Regions from separate parts of the Exiguobacterium oxidotolerans JCM 12280 genome, predicted to be linked through region 1. Evidence: riboswitches for the same ligand, from Rfam matches in the RefSeq annotation. Region 1 holds a riboswitch; each other region holds the start of a gene.
What was found. Region 1 has a riboswitch for lysine ahead of P403_RS0107575 (Na+/H+ antiporter NhaC family protein). Riboswitches for the same ligand answer to the same signal wherever they lie in the genome.
Positions count from the first base shown of each region.

Region 1 (2,274 bases):
GGATCCGGCAAGAACGGCAGCGAGCGTCGGAAGTAAGAGATTCGGTTCGACCGCCATGATGAGGTCAGCACCGATCGGCAGCATGATCCCGAATGTTCCCCAACTTGTACCTGTCGAGAATGCCATTAAGCTTGCGATCAAGAACAATAAGAAGGGGAGGTACGAAGCAGAAATCGACTTACTGACGAAGCTTGCTAAGTACTCACCTGTTTTCATGTCACCGATAACAGCGATGATTGTCCAAGCGAATAATAAGATGACGACAGCAGGCCACATGGATTTCATCCCAGCCCAGATGCTGTGTCCGTATTCGCGCGCCGGGATTTTCCGACCAATCAACATCAGGAAAGCAACGACTAAACTGATGACGACACCAGCAACGAGTGAACGTGTTACGTCTGTCGCTTCAAATGCACCAATCAACGTAAATGCACGATTATCAGCAGCGAGTGCCTGAGCACCGGTAAAGAGTAATGCGGAAACCGTTGCAATGACGAGAACGATAATCGGAACGACGAGGTCACGTACTTTCCCACCTTCGTGTTCTTTGACTTCCTCTGCCATCCCCATCGGTGTTCCTTTACTTGCGTCGAAAAGTTCACCTTTTAATGCACGAAGTTCATGCGTCCGCATCGGTCCGACCGCAATCCCTGTGTACGCGATGTAAAGCGTCAGCAATAGAGCGAAAATCGCATAGAAGTTGAGTGGCACGATCATCATGAAAGCACTGAATGCGGAATACTCCGTGATCGAATGCGTCGTTAAGATACCAGCGATGATCGAGATGATGAACGCTCCCCAACTTGAAAGCGGGCTGATGACGCAGACTGGAGCAGCCGTCGAATCAATGATGTATGCAAGTTTTGCCCGAGAGACGCCACGACGGTCCGTTAACGGACGACTGACATTCCCGACAGCAAGACTGTTGAAGTAATCATCGATGAAGATTAAAATACCTAAACCAAATGCTGCGAGGCGAGCGCCGCGCGCTGTCTTGACGTGTGTTGTTGCCCATTCACCGAAGGCATGTGCACCGCCCGATGTTTGGATCAGCGTCGATAGGACACCGAGTAATAGTAAGAAGATGAGTAATAAGACGTTCCATTCATTTAACGCCCCATCCGCCCAAAATAGACTAAAGATGTTTTTACCGAGATAGACGACCGTATCGATTGGATTAAAGCGATGCAGCAATAAAGCACCAATCAAAATACCGACACCAAGTGAAATAACGACTTTGCGCGTCACGATTGCAAGTGCGATTGCAATGACAGCTGGAATGAGCGCAACGATTGAATCTGAATAATTGACCATTGTGTGGTTCCTCCTCTTTTTTTAGAAGATGAGACCCATTGCATACAAAAAAGCAAGGGCACCGGCAACAAAGCCGACACCCTTGCTGGATGCGTCTTTCTTAGCCGAATTGGAGCGCTCCATACAAAACACGTATGGCAATCGAACGGGTATTTCCCAATTCGACCAGTACCATCAAGTCAGACACTTGACGATACTTCGGCAGCATTACCTTTCCTTGATCGTCCTCGTTGTCATCCTCAGATCAAATACTCATTAAGACCGCGCCTCTACCTCATCGATAGAATAGTCATATTCTTTTAATAAGAAAACCTTATCATATTTCAGAAAAAAGTTTCAAGTCTGTTTTTTTAAAAATATCAAAGTACTACAAAAATAGAGTTCAGTATATTAAAAAAATCGTTAGCGTGTAGTAACTTAATTCGACCTAGTGAAGTAGTGAATCAATTGTTGGTTGAGGTAGGAACGGTTGTCTTCGAATTGACGTTTACGATGGCCATTGGCACCAGAGGGATGAGGAAAACCCGATAAAAGAAAATGTTTTCGAATCCGTCCTTGATGAAGTAAGGTCCGGACCGTCGCCTCAACGATTCGGCCGAGCGGAATAATCAGGGCAGGTTCATTTAATTGATTCAATTCTGCTGCGAAGTGTTCATACGCATAGTGTCGGAGCAAAGGGATACGATCTATCTTCGGTTGATGACCACTGTAGTTTTTCCCGCGATAGAAAACAGGATGTTTTAAGATGGAGGTCGCATGGAGTAGCTCCTGGTGTTCATTAAATAAAGTAGCGGTCGTCGGAATCGACAGCATTGTCGCAAAATCAAGTTCGTCCAGCATCGTTACGAGATTTCGACGCATCACACCGGAAAAGCTAGCTGAATAATTGGCGATTTTTGCCGCTTCCTCTAACGAAACGCCATGGTGTAAGGCATCGGCCATCTCTTCGAACGCGATTCG
Region 1 is NZ_JNIS01000001.1:1,488,792-1,491,065, reverse strand. It holds gene P403_RS0107575 (Na+/H+ antiporter NhaC family protein) at 1-1,314, opposite strand, end outside; lysine riboswitch at 1,419-1,594, opposite strand; gene P403_RS0107570 (uracil-DNA glycosylase family protein) at 1,732-2,274, opposite strand, start outside.

Region 2 (2,274 bases), 610 kb from region 1:
GAAAGCCTACGCAACTTGCAGACGGTGATTACGGAACAGGCGGATGTACACGTCGAGACCGTCATGCCGGGGTATACCCATTTACAGCGGGCACAACCGATTTCACTTGCACACCATCTACTCGCGTATTTTTGGATGTTCGACCGTGACGTTGATCGCCTGACGGATAATTTGAAACGGATTCGGATTTCGCCGCTCGGTGCGGGGGCACTCGCCGGGACGACATTCCCGATTGACCGTTTCAAGTCAGCGGAACTGCTCGGATTTGAGCACGTCTATCCGAACAGCCTCGATGCTGTATCGGACCGTGACTTCGTCATTGAATACCTCGGGATTGCTTCGACGGTCATGATGCACCTCTCACGCTTTTGTGAAGAAATCATCATCTGGGCGTCGCAAGAATTTTCATTCATCGAATTGTCCGATGCATTTTCAACGGGTTCGAGCATGATGCCACAAAAGAAAAACCCGGACTTCGCTGAATTGATTCGCGGAAAAACAGGGCGTGTCTATGGAAACCTGATGGGGTTCCTGACGACGATGAAAGCATTACCGCTCGCTTACAATAAAGACATGCAAGAAGATAAAGAAGGGGTCTTCGATACGGCAGATACCGTTTTACAATCCGTTCAAATCTTTACAGGAATGCTCGAATCCGCAACGTTTAAGACAGAAGCGCTCAAGAAGGCGACAATGCAAGACTTCTCGAATGCGACGGAACTAGCAGATTATCTCGTCACAAAAGGTGTTCCTTTCCGGGAAGCACATGAAATCGTCGGAAAAGCGGTCCTCCATTGTGTGCAGACGAATTGTTTCTTAAAAGATTTAACGCTTGAAACGTATCAAACGTTCCACTCCGTCATCGCGGAAGATGTTTATCCGCTCCTCGATCCTGTCCAGGCTGTCGCACGACGTGGTAGCTATGGCGGAACCGGCTTTGCTGCTGTATCTGAACAACTCGCTCAAGCGAAGGCGAAACTAACTGATTAACGGAAAAATGAAAAAATTTTAGCAAATGACTGGATTTAACAAAAAATGTTTGCTATAACTGTAACTAACAACCGACAGATAGAGGCGCGGATGACATCAGTAACATCATTTATTGAAGCGAGCATGCTGAGTGATGTGAAAGGGGAAATCCGCCGAAGTGAATGAGAAAGATGCTTCTTCTTATTTGCTGGTACAACGGTTAAGATCCGTTGTACTGCCGAAACCGATGTTTCGGAGCGCTATCTTACGTAAAAGAACGAAAGACTTTGTCTTCGTTTGTCCGATCGTGATAACGACGGGCCGTAGGAACGCTCCTACCGGCCCGTCGTTTTTTTCTGTTTCGGGACAAAGGAGATAGGATTGTGACAACTGTACTTAAATTTGGTGGAAGCTCGGTCGCGACTGTCGAACAGATTCAGTCAATTGCGAATTATTTAAAAAATCGGACAGAACAAGGTGAAAAACTAGTCGTCGTCGTCTCTGCGATGGGGAAGATGACAGACTCGCTCATCGCACAAGCACAAGCAATCACGGATCGTCCTGAACGACGTGAACTCGATCGATTGCTCGCAATCGGCGAAGAACAAACGATTTCGTTACTCAGCATCGCCTTAAATTCCGTCGGAGTAAAAGCCTTATCACAAACAGGTGCGCAGGCAGGAATCAGCACGATGGGGGTTCATACGAAAAGTAAGATTAAACAAATTGACGGGGACTTGTTACGAAAGAAACTCGAAACCTATGATGTCGTCATCGTCGCCGGATTCCAAGGCGTCAACGAGCTTGGGGATGTTACAACACTCGGTCGTGGTGGATCAGACACAACGGCTGTCGCCTTAGCGGCCGTCCTTGATAAGCGCTGTGAAATCTATACGGATGTCGACGGCGTCTATACGGCGGATCCACGGATTCATCAAGCGGCACAGCCGATTCCGCAAATTTCATATGATGAAATGATGGAAATGAGTGCACTGGGATCGAAGGTCATGGAGATGCGCAGCGTCGAACTCGGAAAAAAATACGGCGTGCATATCTTTGTTGGGAAAACACTTGAATCGGAAAGAGGGACTTGGATCATGGAGGCAACAGAAACGATGGAACAAAAAGCAGTCACGAGCGTCAGTGTAACGAAAAATGTTTTGACGGTTTCAATCAAACACGTTCCACAAACCAATTCAGCAGTCGCCGACATTTTTGAATTGTTATCGAATCGCCATGTCAATATCGACATGATCAGTCAAACGACCTTTGATAGTGACGTGTTCCTCTCGTTCTCTTGTCCAC
Region 2 is NZ_JNIS01000001.1:2,098,832-2,101,105, forward strand. It holds gene argH (argininosuccinate lyase) at 1-990, shown strand, start outside; lysine riboswitch at 1,062-1,240, shown strand; gene P403_RS0110625 (aspartate kinase) at 1,353-2,274, shown strand, end outside.
Region 2: it holds a riboswitch for lysine, as region 1 does, so the genes downstream of both, P403_RS0110625 (aspartate kinase) here and P403_RS0107575 (Na+/H+ antiporter NhaC family protein) in region 1, are expected to answer to the same signal.

Region 3 (2,274 bases), 300 kb from region 1:
AATCGCAAATACATAAAATAATAAAATCCGCCAAAATACCTGTTTAACTGCTTTCGGAACATTTTTTTCCGGATCTTCCGACTCGCCTGCTGCGATTCCGACGAGCTCTGTCCCTTGGAAACTGAAGCCCGCAACAAGAATGATACCGATGACGGCTGGAATTCCTCCGACGAACGGTGCATCACCTAACGCAAAGTTTTTGAACCCTGCTGGTGCCTCTGACGTAAAGAGACCAAAAATCATCGCAACTCCTACACCAAGAAACACGATGACCGTGACGACTTTAATCATCGCAAACCAGTATTCGGCTTCACCGAATCCTTTGACTGAAAAATAATTCAGACCAATCATTAAAAGTAAAAACAGCGCGCTAAAATAGACGCCCGGAATGTTCGGGAACCAGTAATGCATGACGATTTGAGCCGCGACGAGCTCGACGGCAATCGTGACGGCCCAGTTGTACCAGTAGTTCCATCCTAAGGCGAACCCGAATGAAGGATCGACGAACTTCGTCCCGTACGTCGAAAACGATCCTGCGACCGGCATGTAGGCGGCCATCTCACCGAGGCTCGTCATCAAAAAGTAGACCATCAAGCCGACAATCGAGTATGAAAGTAACGCCCCACCCGGTCCTGCCGCAGCGACTGAAGCACCTGACGCGATGAATAGTCCTGTCCCGATCGCTCCGCCAATTGCAATCATCGACATATGCCGGGCTTGAAGCCCTCGTTGTAGCCCTTCTGCTGTCGAATCAAGAGGTTGTTGTTGTTGTAAATTGTTCATGTCTGTCGCTTCTCTCTTTTTATAATTTTTGAGAGGGCACAAAAAAAGCGCCCTCACCTTCCAAGAGGAAGATGAGAACGCAACATATCGATGATGCGTCTCATTCTACCGTCGTGAAAGATAGCTCCCCATAAACCGCAAACGGTTTATGACAGTATTAGACCTGTTTGATCTAATCCCAATCGCTGACTTTCAAAGTAGTCTACGATTTCGGCAATTCTTCCTTTTGAGCTATTTCATCTGCCGCTTGACGACATCCGTAACCCGACTCATAAGAATCGCAACCTCCATCCCACTGGTTGAGTGAGAACTAATTAAGTTGATTTACTAATTCATTACTTCGACATAGTACATAATATGTTTCTTGTTTGTCAATTTATATTTTTGAATCCTACCGTGCTCATAGTAAAATTCCGATATTTTTAGTACACTAAATGGTAGAAGGTAGTACAGAAAGGATGTTGCTCAGATGGGACAAGAACAACATGACCAATTGACATATCGATTAGAAGAACAAATGCGTGTCATTCTCCGGACATTGCGCCGTGAGTTGAATCAACTGTTTGAAGGTACTGCCACGCGAAGTGAATTCTTCATCTTACGCAGCTTATCTGAAAACGGCCCCCAGCGTCCGACATTACTCGCGGAACAGTTCGAACTCGCGACAAGCCAAGTCACTGCTTTGACAGATAAACTGTATAAGACCGGTTTTGTGACACGGACACGCTCGACGGAAGATCGTCGTTCCATCGTCCTCGCCTTGACAGACGAGGGAGAGGCCGCTTTTCGAAATCTCGAAGTCGTCCGTCGCACATATCTTCAGGAGCGATTCGGCACTTTGTCTGAAGAAGAACTGAACGTGATGATTCATGTATTTGATAAGATCCTCGCAACAATGGATGAAGAAGTCGTCTCATCCAATTAATAAAGTAAGAATTAAGAGAAAAACAGGTGTTTTATACTGTTTTTCTTTTTTTATTCTAAACATTCAGGCCTCCTATACCGTTAGTAGAACGAGTATACTCAAAGTATATAATTGGAAGTATACTGCAGGAGGAGTTGGGAGGATTTGTTATCAATCATGAATAACTTCATCATAAATTTTTGTCTATTGTTTACAACGATTACCCTTTTGTTTTTACCTTTTCGTAATCAACCGCGTGTCACACCAAATGCGAGCCTCGCGACACGACTGATTTTAGGTGTCGTCGCCGGTGCCATCGCTGTGCTGCTCATGTTCAACAGCATTCAAATCGATGTTGCCCGGATTGATTTACGGATTATCCCCGTCGTGATTGCCACGTTCTTCGGTGGTTTGCCAAGTGCGCTTATCACAGGCATCATGATTATCGGGACACGGTTTTTAATCACGCCGATTGACCAAATCGAAGGTGCCATCCTTGCGTCCGTCATCATCAGTCTCTTCATCTTGACGATTGGCATTGCACGTAAATTTTTACGGATGACCTTAGCATCTTTTGAATTGATGAC
Region 3 is NZ_JNIS01000001.1:1,784,134-1,786,407, reverse strand. It holds partial or broken gene P403_RS16045 (amino acid permease) at 1-783, opposite strand, end outside; lysine riboswitch at 897-1,081, opposite strand; gene P403_RS0109170 (MarR family winged helix-turn-helix transcriptional regulator) at 1,253-1,708, shown strand; gene P403_RS0109165 (GGDEF domain-containing protein) at 1,853-2,274, shown strand, end outside.
Region 3: it holds a riboswitch for lysine, as region 1 does, so the genes downstream of both, P403_RS16045 (amino acid permease) here and P403_RS0107575 (Na+/H+ antiporter NhaC family protein) in region 1, are expected to answer to the same signal.